DNA from 4 places in the Halanaerobium sp. DL-01 genome. Region 1 is predicted to be linked to each of the others. Evidence: riboswitches for the same ligand, from Rfam matches in the RefSeq annotation. Region 1 holds a riboswitch; each other region holds the start of a gene.

Region 1 (3,164 bases):
GCGCAATTCATAATACTCAGGCAGAATCTCTCTATATTTAGTACTAATACCTCTAAATGTTCCATCTGGTAGAGGGTCATCAAAACGGTCAGGTAATCTATCTTCTGCAGGTGTGATTCCTGCTTCTAGATTAAACTGACGTTCTAAGTTATAGATTCTTTCACCATTTTCTAGTATTTCTTCAGGAGTAAAGTCAAACTCTGTACCTGCATTGACAATTTCAGCATAGTCTTCTAAACCAAGAGCAAATGAAGTAAAGAGACACATTCCGATTGAATCAATAACAGCTGTTAGATCCTGGTATAACTTAACCCATTCCGGCTTACCTTTTAGTTCTTGAGGATCTAATTTTTCTGGTACACCAAGTACTTCAGGAGAAATCATATAACCTCTAACATGACATCCACCACGGTTAGAAGTAACATAGTTTAATCCATGGCCCTGAACTCCACGCGGATCATAAGCAGGTAATTCCTGTTTTTTAACACTCATTGATAACTCTGCATTACCTTTAGCTTCAGCTAATCTATAAGAACCTTCAGCCATCTGATCTCCAAATCCTTCACGAAGAGCCATCTGTCTTGTATAATAAGTTACCGATTCTGAAGAGCCAAATGTCAATTCTGGACCATTTTCAAATTCTTCTTTATCTACATAACCTTTTTCATATAATTCCATAGCACAGCCAATTGTTACACCTGCAGAAATTGTATCCATACCAAGATCATTACAGAGGAAGTTAGCCTGTACAATAGCATTTAAGTCACTTACACCACATTGAGCACCAAAAGCCCAGCCTGTTTCATATTCAGGACCTTCACCCTGTTGACCATTAGGCAGTTTAGTATCTCTACCACAGCGGATAGGACAGCCATAACATCCTTTGTTACCCTGCAGGTAACCTTTTTCAACTAAGGCTTCTCCAGATACTTCATCAACTTTATCAAATGTAGCATACTGGAAGTTATTTCTAGGATAAGCACCATGTGAGTTAATAATATTGTCAAGAACTTTTGTACCTAGAGCAGGAAGGCCTTCTCCAGTTACTCCATGCTCTTTCAATGTTTTAGTTTGTTTTCTTACAACTTTCATCATTTCATCTTTAAAGTACTCAACCTGCTTTTCTTCAGCTTTAACAACAACAGCTTTCAAATTTTTAGAACCCATTACTGCACCTACACCCGTTCTACCAGCAGCACGGTCTTTTTCATTCATTATAGAAGCAAACTTAACGAGGTTTTCTCCAGCAGGCCCAATACAGCTAACCCTTGCTTTTTCATCGCCAAATTCTTCTATCAATACATCTGTTGTTTCATAAACTCCTTTACCCCATAGATGAGAAGCATCTTTAAGTTCAGCCTTATCTCCTTTTAAAGAAAGGTAAACCGGCTTTTCTGCTTTACCTTCAAAAATTATAATATCATTTCCGCTAAATCTTAATTCTGCACCAAAAAATCCACCAGAGTTACTGCTTGCAATTGTACCTGTCAGAGGTCCTTTTGTAATAACCATATAACGGCCGCCTGTTGAAGCAGCTGTTCCTGTTAATAATCCTGCTGCATAGATTAATTTGTTTTCAGGACTAAAAGCATCGATAGTAGGATCTATTTCATCATAAAGAATTTTTGATCCAAGTCCACGACCACCTAAAAAATTCTTAACTTTCTCTCCAGCAATTTTCTCTCTTTTGATCTCCTCATTTGTAAGATCAACTCTTAAAACATTGTACTCATAAATTTTACCCATTGATGTTATACCTCCTTAGATTTACTCTTCTTTCCAAGCACGGGAGGCTGATTCATTTCTTTATCAACCCAGCGGTTAAAATGCCGTGGAAAAATTCTTTAGGCAAAATAACTCGAAGGTATATTATACTTATTAAATATCAAAAGCCAAAATCCTTCTTAATTTTTAGAAAAATTTATATTTTTGTGAATATTTTATTTATTAAAACCTAAACTTATATTGAATATAAATTTAAGTTATAAATTTAGGGACATTGAATAACTCCTCTGGCCCATAAACAGTCTCCACAGACCGGGAATTCATTTCCATGACAATCTTCTTCGTTTTCCTTTGACATCTCACATCCAGAACATTGAGTACAATCGGAAAAAGGAAATTTCTTTACATCTTTTCTGAATTTTTTAAATTCATCACTATACCAGATTGAATTTAAATCTTCTTCCCCAATATCTCCTAAAACATATTTATTAATATGCTTTTTTCTTTCTCTAATATAAAGGTCATAGCTGTGCATTAAAGCAATACAGGGACTGATTTCTCCGCGCCAGTTAACCGCAATCGACCCATCTTCTACAAATTTACAGTAACCTTGATGTGGATTGAAAGGCACCTGTGTAGTACTAATATTACTTGATTTCCCACCAATAGCAGCAATATCTTTAATAATATCTTCTCTCAAATCAGTAGGAGGTAGATATATTTCAGGTCTGTGATGTGTTCTTTTTTCAGGTTGAGAACGGCTTATCGAAAATGAATAGAGAATTTCATCAGTCATCGACTCTGTATAAGGCAGCAAATTTGTCAAAAAGATAAAAGAAGCTCCGAGATCATAAGCTAATTTACGCAGTTCTTTAAGCTCATCAACATTTGATTTCATAATCACATACTCAATACCAATTTCTGTTTCGAGCTTTTTCTTATCTCTTAAGCTGCGAAATCTTTTAACATTTTCAATAACCCGGGCCAGATCCGCACCAGAGCGAATATCTGCCATTGTGTCAGGTGAAGTTCCATCAACTGAAACAACTATACTATCCAACCCAGCATCTAAGACAGCATTTACTTTCTTTTCATCTAAAAGTAGAGCATTAGTAATCATCTGAGTTTTGACACCCAGTTCTGAGGCTAATGCAATCATCTCAGCAATCTCAGGATGATAAGTTGGCTCACCAATTCCCCAGAATGCAATTTTCTCTAAATGCTTGAACTCTTTTAACTCATCAATAAGTTTTTTATAGACATCAAAATCCATATGACCCATTTCTTCATCCCAGGAGTGCCTTACACATGTCTTACAGTTCAAATTACAGTCACTTGTCGGCTCAATATAGACCTTAGTCAAAAGAGGGTCACTTCTCTCTAAATAAAAACCTTTTGCACCAAGCTTAATTTTAACAGCAGTATCCTCATCAAGACCA
Region 2 (3,164 bases), on a different contig from region 1:
TATAATGGAGCAGATGTAACAATTCAATATATTATCTTAAATATTCCTTGCCATTCATCACAAAAAGAAGCGATTCCACGCTGTCGAGCATTATATTAGCAGTTTTTTTCACGTCATTAGTATATATTTTTCTAGTAGCTTTTCTTTTGATAATAATTATAGGGGGGTAAAAAGCAAATGCCTAAAACTTATGATGCTGATGAGGAAATGGAAATTGGTCTTCGAGTTCTTAAAGGCGAAAAAATATTATAAAAAGAGGGGTAATATAATGAAAATTGTAAGATTTCAAAATAACAACAAAAAATTTTACGGCAAATTAGTAGATGATTATGTTTATAAAATTGAAGGGAACATTTTTGATGACGATTATAGTATTAATGATAAATTTAGCAAAGAAGAAGTTGAATTTTTAGCTCCAATAAATCCGCCTAATATTATTGGTATTGGTTTAAATTATAAAAAACATGCAAAAGAACTAAATGAAAAACTCCCAGAAAAGCCTCTAATTTTTTTAAAGGCTACTACAAGTATTATAGGGGATGGAGAGAAGATAGTTCTTCCCAGTATAGCTCCAAATAAAACAGATTATGAAGGTGAATTAGCGGTAGTTATTGGGAAAGAGGCTAAAGATATTTCTGTTAATGAAGTTAATGAATATATATTTGGTTATGCTTGTGCCAATGATATAACTGCAAGAGATTGTCAGTTTGAAATTGATTCACAGTGGGCTCGCAGTAAATCTTTTGATACATTTGGTCCGCTTGGTCCCTGGATAGAAACTGAGTTGACTGATCCTAATAATTGTGAAATAAAAACTATATTAAATAACCAAATTGTGCAAGATTCTAATACATCTAACATGATATTTAATATTCAAGAATTAGTTAGTTATTGTTCGAAAAACTTTACCCTAAATCCAGGAACTGTAATTTTAACAGGCACTCCAAAAGGGGTAGGATATAATAAGAAACCTCCAATATTTCTAAAATCTGGAGATAAAATAGAAGTAGAGATAGAAAATATAGGAAGAATAACAAATATAGTGAAGTAACAATAGTGAAATTAGATTTTTAAAAAGTGAAAGAAACTGATCTAGCCTGTCTTCTTTTGGTTAAACTTTAATATGATTTGCAAAATACAGAATCACATTAAAATCCAATTATTTATGCAGAAAATTTAATTCCTGACTGATTGCATAATTAAATGCACGGTTTGAATTAGACATAAAAATAGGATATAATTAAAAAAGCAAAATATGAGTCTTCAATTCTTAAAAACTAAGGTATAAATTATGATTATAAGATCAATAGGTCTGTTGGGAAACTAATTTACTTCCTGGCTGGGAAAGAAGACATTTAATCCTATCTCTTTATTTTTATTTAACATCGGATTTTTATTTTTTTTAATCTTCTTTTCTTTAAGATTCAAAAAACTCAAAAGGGGCTTTTAATAAAATGAAGAAGGTATTAGCGGTTTTATTGGTTTTGTCTTTTAGTCTTGTTTTTGCAGGTAATAATGTTATGGCTGAGGAAGTTTCTGGTGAAATAATTATTTTTCATGCCGGATCATTGAGTATTCCTTTTCTTGACATGGAAAAAGCTTTTGAAGATAAATATCCTGCAGCAAATATTGTAAGAGAATCAGCTGGGAGCAGAACAACAGCCAGAAAAGTAACTGATTTAGGCAGACAGGCTGATATTGTTGCCTCAGCTGATTATACAGTTATTGAAAGTTTAATGATGCCTGATTATGCTGATTGGTATCTAAATTTTGCTACAAATGAGCTGGTTATTATGTATAATGAGCTTTCTAAGTATAAGGATGAAATTAATAGTGAAAATTGGTATAAAATTTTACTCCGAGATGATGTAGAATATGGTCATTCTGATCCAGATGCAGATCCTGCTGGTTATAGAAGTCAGCTGGTCTGGAAACTTGCTGAATTACATTACGGTGAAGAAAATCTTTATAATAAGTTGAGAAAAAACTGCCCACCTAAAAATACAAGACCTAAATCAGCTGATTTACTTGCTTTATTGGAAACAGGAGAGCTGGACTATATATTTATTTATCGTTCAGTTGCGAAACAGCATGAAGCTCCTTTTGTAATTCTTTCAGATAAAATAAATCTCAGAACAAATAAATATGCTGATTTTTATGCAAAAGCCAGTTTTGAAGTTTCCGGTAAGGAACCTGGAGAAACAATAACTAAAACCGGTAAACCAATGGTTTATGGGCTGACCATTCCGCACAATCCCCCTAATAGAGAAGGTGCAGTTGCCTTTATTAAATTTTTGGCCGGTCCAGAAGGTCAAAAAATAATGGAGAAAAATGGTCAGCCAGCTATCAATCCACCTGTAGTAAATGATATGAAAGCAATTCCAGAGAATTTAAAACCGCTTGTTGAGGAAGAATAAATATGATTAAGAAATCCCTTTTTAATTTTGTAATTACAATATTATCTTTAATATTAATATTTTTTGTGATTGCGCCCATTTTTAAATTAATTGCTGGAAGTAGTGTAAATATGCTTTTAGATACTGTAAAAGAAAGGGAAGTATATAGTACAATTTTGAGAACTTTTAAAGCATCCCTATTTGCTACTGTAGTTTCAATTTTTTTAGCAGTACCCCTGGCTTATTTTTTAGCCAGGATTAATTTTCCAGGGAAGGTTTTTATTGAGGGAATAATGAACCTTCCAGTTATCATTCCTCATCCTGCTGCTGGTATAGCTTTACTTACTGTATTTGGTAATAGATTTTTTCTTGGGAAGTTTTTTAGTAATTTTGGATTGAGCTTTGTTGGCGAATTTGCAGGTATTGTTATTGCTATGATGTTTGTTAGTATGCCTTTTCTTTTAAATGATGCAGTCGAGGGTTTTAGAGCTATAGATCCCCGACTTGAAAGAGCTGCCAGAAGTCTTGGCGCTTCACCTGCTCAGACTTTTTTTAAAATTGCCCTACCACTTAATTTAAGTCATATTATTTCTGGTTCTCTTATGATGTGGGCCAGAGGATTATCTGAATTTGGAGCAGTAGTTATTTTAGCCTATCATCCAATGAGTGCTTCAGTGTTGATTTATGAAAGATTCACCTCATTTGGTTTAAAATATTCGCAGCCAATTTCTGCTATAATGGTTTTAGCAAGTTTAATAATTTTTGTTG
Region 3 (3,164 bases), on a different contig from region 1:
CTGACTGTTCAAGCAGATTTTCTATTTCAAGTCTTTTAGCTATTTCTTCCGTTTTTTTGAGATATTGATTTTTATTTAGACCACGCAGTCTGAGGGGAAGGCTTATATTATAAATTACACTACCTCGGTAAAAATATGGATTCTGCCAGATTACAGAAAATCTTCTTCTGAGCTTAACTTTATCAGTTTTAGGACCAATAGTCTGATTTTTATATATCAGATCACCACTAAAATCATCATCTACAAGAGATAATATATTTAATAATGTTGTCTTTCCACTTCCATTATGCCCGATAATAAAATTAAACTGACCCTCATAAACATTAAACTCCCGCAGATTCAGTATATTTTTCCCTTTTATATTTTTTTTTATATTTAAAGCCTTTAAAATAATTTTATCGCTGCTCATATTCTTTCCCCTCCTGCAGAGAATATACACCAATATTGATTATAAAAGCAAGAAGAAGCAGTATCAGCCCCAGGGCAAGCCCAAATCCAAAACGACCTTTATTTGTTTCAAGAGCCATTGCAGTAGTAATTGTTCTGGTAACTCCTTTAATATTTCCACCCAGCATCATAGAAATTCCGACCTCACCTAATACACGGCCAAAACCTGTAATAACAGCCCCCATAATTCCATATCGGGCTTCCAGTAATAAAAGTTTAAACTGCTGAATTTTTGTTGCTCCAAGAGAAAGAGCTGTTTTGTAGAGCTTTTCATCAAGTGAATAAATAGCATTTCTTATTAAAGCAGTTATCAGTGGGACAATTAAAATTATCTGACCAATAATGATACCTCTAAAAGAAAATAGCATCTCATATTCTCCCAGAATTCCTCTTCTAGAAATAAGGGAATACACAAATATTCCCACAACCACAGTCGGCAGGCCCAGAAGAGTATTTAATATTATATTTACTATTTTTTTACGTCCAAAATTAGTCCTGCCGATAAATATACCGGCAGGAATTCCTATAATAGAGGCAAAGAAAGTTGATGTAATAGAAAGACGCAGTGATGTTGAAACCACATTAAAAAGTTCTCTATCAAATCCAATGATTAAATACCATGCTTCCTGAAATGCTTCTATTATATAGTTCATCTTTCTTCACCTCTATCTATAATAACATAATACTACTATATTATTTATTTTGGAGAAAATATCTTTAGTTAAAATTTTCCGGTGTTATTGCAGATGGATTAAACAATCTTTCACCATATTTAGTATAATTATAAATCATCTGCTGACCTTCCTGAGAAGTTATATATCCTACTAAGGCCATTGCTTTCTGATAATTAACATGTGTATGGTAGGCTGGATTTACAGGAATTATTCCATATGGGTTAAACAGCAGCGGATCCCCACTTACAAGTAGTTCAAGATCTATATCTCCACTGTAAGCTAAAAATGTACCTCGATCGGCCAGAATATATCCTTCTTTTTCATTGGCTACATTGATGCTTGCCCCCATACCCTGTCCTGTTTCCATATACCAGCTGCCAGATGGTTTAACTGATGCTTTTTCCCAGAGGCTTAACTCTTTTTTGTGTGTTCCTGAGTCATCACCACGAGAAATAAAATTACTTTCCGAATTAGCAATTTTTTCAAGTGCTGCTACAGCTGATTCCATACCCTTAACTCCTGCAGGATCATCTGCTGGACCTAAAATAACAAAATCATTATACATAACATCTCTTCTGTTAACACCATAACCAGCTTCTACAAAAGCATCTTCTGCTGCTCTTGCATGTACAAGTATAATATCTGCATCTCCATTTTCTGCAAGACTAATGGCTCTACCTGTACCAACTGCAATAACATCTACTCTAACATCAAATTTTTCTTCAAATGTAGGCAGTATTTCATCGAGAAGTCCGGAATTTTCTGTGCTTGTTGTTGTTGCCAGAATTAATCTGTCCTGAGCCAGCGCCATACCACTAAACACCAGAGTAATCATTAAAATAATTAGAAAAATTGATAATTTTTTGTTCATAAGAAACCCCCCTTTATATTCTGAATATTGTTAAAAATATAAATAATCTTAACAATAAAAAAAACAATAAAAAAACCTTCCGTATAAATAATTTACCGGAAGGTAAAAGGTGGGTCTACACCATTAAATTCAAACAAAATCATCACTCCTTTCCAATCCGGGAGGTCAGAATGTTTCCCTACTGACCCTATCGGTATTTTCTCCATAGATATATATTCTATACATCCTTAGGAACAAAATACTCGGAGTTATATAATTTTTATCTCATAATTATTTTACCTAATTTTTTATTTAATGTCAAATAAAAACCGGAGCCTTACAGCTCCGGTAAATAAAACATCATTTTACAATTGATTCTTTTTTAATAACCACCATTCATGTAATAATCAACTAAAGCTTTGCTTTTAAGTTTATCATATCCTCTGGCGTCAATTTCTTTTGTCTTAACATCATTTTGAAGTTGCTTATACTTAAAGATTGTCATTTTAAATGCCCCTCCCTTTAATTTTGGATTTTGGTAAGGGAACATTCTCGCTACACGTCTACTTTGTTCCTTTTTAGTAAACAAAACGACCACATAAACAAACTAAGTTTCTCTCTCTGTTGGTTCAATTATATTATACTATATGAGTCTTAATTTAACAAGAAAATATATTATAGAGTTTTCAGAAAATTATTTTTAGAGCTGCAAAAAAAAGATTTTGTCATAAATAAATTTTTTACATTAGCAGTTTAACTGAATAAATTTTATCCTATTCGATTTTTCTGACAATTCCACTTCCGTCAACTTGGAAATATTCTGTTCCTGCACATGATCTGCACAAAATTCTACCACCATTTTTCACTGATTTGGAAGCCATAATTTTTTCTCCACATTTTTCACAAAATTGATCTTCAAAAATGGGTGCATATTCTGGAATATCTATTTCTATATTCTGATAAATGTTAAAAACATTTTCTGCTTCTTTTTCTATAATCTCAAAAGCTATAGTTTTCCATACCTCTTTGAGCCTTTCTGCTTCAGTATCTGTACCATCTCTGCGGGTAATTACCTTATTGAAAAGTTCTTTTGCCTCTGGATAATTATCCTTTATAAAATCTTTCTCATCTTTTAAAATATATCTGATATTACCTCCATTTCTTTTTGCAAATGTAACAGCAGTTTTACCCAG
Region 4 (3,164 bases), on a different contig from region 1:
GCGAAACCTGCTTTAATTAGAGCAGGTTTTTTTAAATTCTTTTTTTATTTTTTCTAATTTTTGCCTGTCACTATAAATTTTAAGTCCTGTTAATGCCAGAGCTTTTATTCCATTTATCAAAACAGTATGACCTTCTTTAGTAGTGGTTTTTTCTGCGAGTTCTCTTGTATGTCCTGTAAGTTCACTGCCCAGATTAATATATGGGTGAATAACAGGGATAACATGACTCACATTTCCCATATCTGATGATCCGTAGTGGTGTGCTGCTGGTTCTATTTTATTGGTTCCGATTTCTTTCATACTCTGCTCAAAAATATCTGCCAGCATCCGATTTGGTCTGAGATCATCATTGGGATTTTCGTATTCCTTCCATTCGACTTTACATCCTGTCATTAAAGCTGCTCCTTCAGCAGTATTTTCCGCTTTTTTGATAATTTCCTGCAGGTATTTTTTATCTCTGGCCCTGAAGTAGAATTGAGCTTCGGCTTCATCGGGTACAATATTGGCAGCTTCTCCACCATTTGTAATAATACCATGTATCCGAGCATCATCCCGCAAATGTTCTCGCAGTGCATTAATGCCATTAAAAAACTGTATTACTCCATCCAGTGCATTTATGCCCTTCTCTGGAGCTCCAGCAGCATGAGCAGTTTGACCATGAAAATTAAACTGAATTGCTTTTATTGCCAGTGTTGTAGAATAGACCTGATTAATATTGGAAGGATGGAGAAGCATTGCACAGTCTATATTATCAAAAACACCTGTTTCTGTCATCTGTACTTTAGCTCCACCTGTTTCTTCAGCCGGACAGCCGATAACTACAATTTTACCTCCTTTTATGTTCAGTTTACTTAAAGCAATTCCGGCAGCTGTACTCATTGCTGCAATCATATTGTGTCCACAGCCATGTCCTATATTCGGCAGTGCATCATATTCACAGAGAAAAGCAATAGTCGGTCCATCTCCATTAAAATTATAGCTGGCCCTGAAAGCAGTTTCGATACCTGAGAGATTTTTTTCTATGCTAAAATTGTGGTCAGCAAGAATTTCTGTTAGTAGAGAGGCAGCTTTGTATTCTCTGTAACCTAATTCAGGATTTTCAGCAATATAATCATTGATGTAAAAGGCTTCTTCTTTTAAATTTTCTATTTCAGAAAAAAGAGATTCCCGAAGTTTTTTTAAATCCGAATTGCTATTCATAGTTTATTCACCCTTAATTTTAATTTTTTTACAAATCAGTATTTTTCAGCCACATTTTACAGCAGAATTATATATATGTAGTTGATTTATATAAATTTTATCTGATATCATGTTTAAAATCCAGTTAATCTGATAATTTTTTTAAAAATTAAAGAGATAATATGATTCAATCGGTGCTATTTAGATTTCATAACATTTATTAAAGAACTGAAAATTTTACAAATTGTATGAAAATTAGTTAATTTTAAAAGGTATTTTTAAATTTTTATAGAAATATATTTGTAGAAAAATATTTATAAACACAAAAAACATAAAAAGGCAAATATTATAATTTTTTAAATATCAATTTAAATATTAAGCTGTTTACAATCTTCTTCCGACCTGTCTCCACCTATATTTAGGCGGCTCAGGCGTCAGGGTTATAGGAGTAATTCTATGGCCTGCCATTGTGCAAAGGAGGATATAAAATATAAAGGGAGGGGATTTACAGTTGAAAAAAATTGTTATCGAACCTGAAAAATGTACTGGATGTCGTGACTGTGAACTGGTGTGCTCAATGACAAAAGAAGGAGAATTTAATCCGATGCGGGCACTTATCAAAGCAGTTTATTTTCCGGAGGAGATGGTGACCGTTCCTCTTACCTGTTTACAGTGTGAGGACCCACTCTGTATGGATGTCTGTCCTGCCAGCGCTATTGGCAGAAATGAGGCAGGGGCAGTAGTAATCAATGAAGACAGATGTATTGGCTGCCATATGTGTGTAAGTGTCTGTCCGGTAGGGGCAATAAAAGATGTTCCCGGCAGGGGTGTAGTAACAAAGTGTGATTTATGTAAGGGTGAACCTGCCTGTGTTGACATCTGTTCTGCTGGTGCACTGAGCTATGAAGAAACAGATGAATTTGACACAGCAAGAAGCAGGAGTGCTGCTGAAGAAATCAGAAAAGTTTTAAAAGGGGGGCAGCTATAAATGAAAGGCTATACAGGAAAATTTTTGCGAATTGACCTTACTCATGGAAATGTAAAAGAAGAAAAATTAAATCCAAAATTAGCAAAGAATTATATAGGAGCAAGAGGTCTTGCGGTAAAATACTTTTATGATGAAGTAGCTGCTGATATAGACCCGCTTAGTCCGGAAAATAAACTCTTTTTAGCAACCGGTCCACTAACAGGAACAATGGCTAATGCTGGAGGAAGATTGGATGTCGTAACAAAAGGACCTCTAACAGGTGGGATTACTGGATCAAATACTGGCGGTTACTGGGGCGCAGAGCTAAAATATGCAGGTTATGATATGCTTGTATTTGAAGGTAAAGCTGATAAACCTGTCTATGTCTGGATTGATAATGGAGAAGTGGAAATACGTGATGCATCACACCTCTGGGGTAAAAACACATATGAAACAGATACTAAGTTAAGAGTTGCGATAATATAATTTTAATATTTCTTCTGGATAAGGTAAAAACACATATGAAACAGATACTAAGTTAAGAGAGGAAACACATAAAGAAGCCCGTGTTCTGAATATTGGCCCGGCTGGAGAAAATCAGGTGTTATTTTCTAATATAATGAATGACCGCGACAGGGCGGCCGGCCGGACCGGTGTTGGTGCTGTTATGGGTTCGAAAAATCTTAAAGCTGTTGTTGTGAGAGGTAAAAAAGGCATACAGGTAGATAATAAAGAAAAGTTTATGGAAACAGCTTTTGAGGTCAAGAAAAAAATAAATGAACAGGGTTTAACAGGTGAAGGACTTGCTGCTTTAGGAACTGCCAGTCTTGTAAATGTAATCAATGAGAACGGGAATTTACCGACAAGAAATTTCCGGGAAAGTATGTTCGAAAATGCAGATAAAGTCAGTGGAGAAACCCTTGCTGAAAATCTCTTGATTAAAAATAAAGCCTGTTTTGGGTGTGCAATCGCATGTGGTCGAGTAACAGAAGTACCATCTGGAAAGTATAAAGGTAAA

What was found. Region 1 has a riboswitch for molybdenum cofactor ahead of DER71_RS11410 (aldehyde ferredoxin oxidoreductase family protein). Riboswitches for the same ligand answer to the same signal wherever they lie in the genome.
Region 2: another riboswitch for molybdenum cofactor. It lies ahead of wtpA (tungstate ABC transporter substrate-binding protein WtpA); the one in region 1 lies ahead of DER71_RS11410 (aldehyde ferredoxin oxidoreductase family protein).
Region 3: another riboswitch for molybdenum cofactor. It lies ahead of DER71_RS03815 (substrate-binding domain-containing protein); the one in region 1 lies ahead of DER71_RS11410 (aldehyde ferredoxin oxidoreductase family protein).
Region 4: another riboswitch for molybdenum cofactor. It lies ahead of DER71_RS05480 (4Fe-4S dicluster domain-containing protein); the one in region 1 lies ahead of DER71_RS11410 (aldehyde ferredoxin oxidoreductase family protein).

Annotation. Positions count from the first base shown of each region.
Region 1 covers NZ_QPJN01000054.1:1,657-4,820, forward strand. Annotated here, with positions in the region: gene DER71_RS11410 (aldehyde ferredoxin oxidoreductase family protein) at 1-1,746, opposite strand, end outside; molybdenum cofactor riboswitch at 1,757-1,876, opposite strand; gene DER71_RS11415 (radical SAM protein) at 1,991-3,164, opposite strand, start outside.
Region 2 covers NZ_QPJN01000020.1:28,356-31,519, forward strand. Annotated here, with positions in the region: gene DER71_RS07950 (fumarylacetoacetate hydrolase family protein) at 269-1,051, shown strand; molybdenum cofactor riboswitch at 1,250-1,367, shown strand; gene wtpA (tungstate ABC transporter substrate-binding protein WtpA) at 1,455-2,417, shown strand; gene DER71_RS07960 (ABC transporter permease) at 2,420-3,164, shown strand, end outside.
Region 3 covers NZ_QPJN01000007.1:7,766-10,929, forward strand. Annotated here, with positions in the region: gene DER71_RS03805 (ABC transporter ATP-binding protein) at 1-409, opposite strand, end outside; gene DER71_RS03810 (ABC transporter permease) at 396-1,100, opposite strand; gene DER71_RS03815 (substrate-binding domain-containing protein) at 1,165-1,992, opposite strand; molybdenum cofactor riboswitch at 2,122-2,252, opposite strand; gene DER71_RS12365 (hypothetical protein) at 2,354-2,476, opposite strand; gene tsaA (tRNA (N6-threonylcarbamoyladenosine(37)-N6)-methyltransferase TrmO) at 2,745-3,164, opposite strand, start outside.
Region 4 covers NZ_QPJN01000011.1:21,092-24,255, forward strand. Annotated here, with positions in the region: gene otsB (trehalose-phosphatase) at 1-16, shown strand, start outside; gene DER71_RS05475 (M20 family metallopeptidase) at 13-1,200, opposite strand; molybdenum cofactor riboswitch at 1,563-1,675, shown strand; gene DER71_RS05480 (4Fe-4S dicluster domain-containing protein) at 1,691-2,167, shown strand; partial or broken gene DER71_RS12485 (aldehyde ferredoxin oxidoreductase family protein) at 2,168-3,164, shown strand, end outside.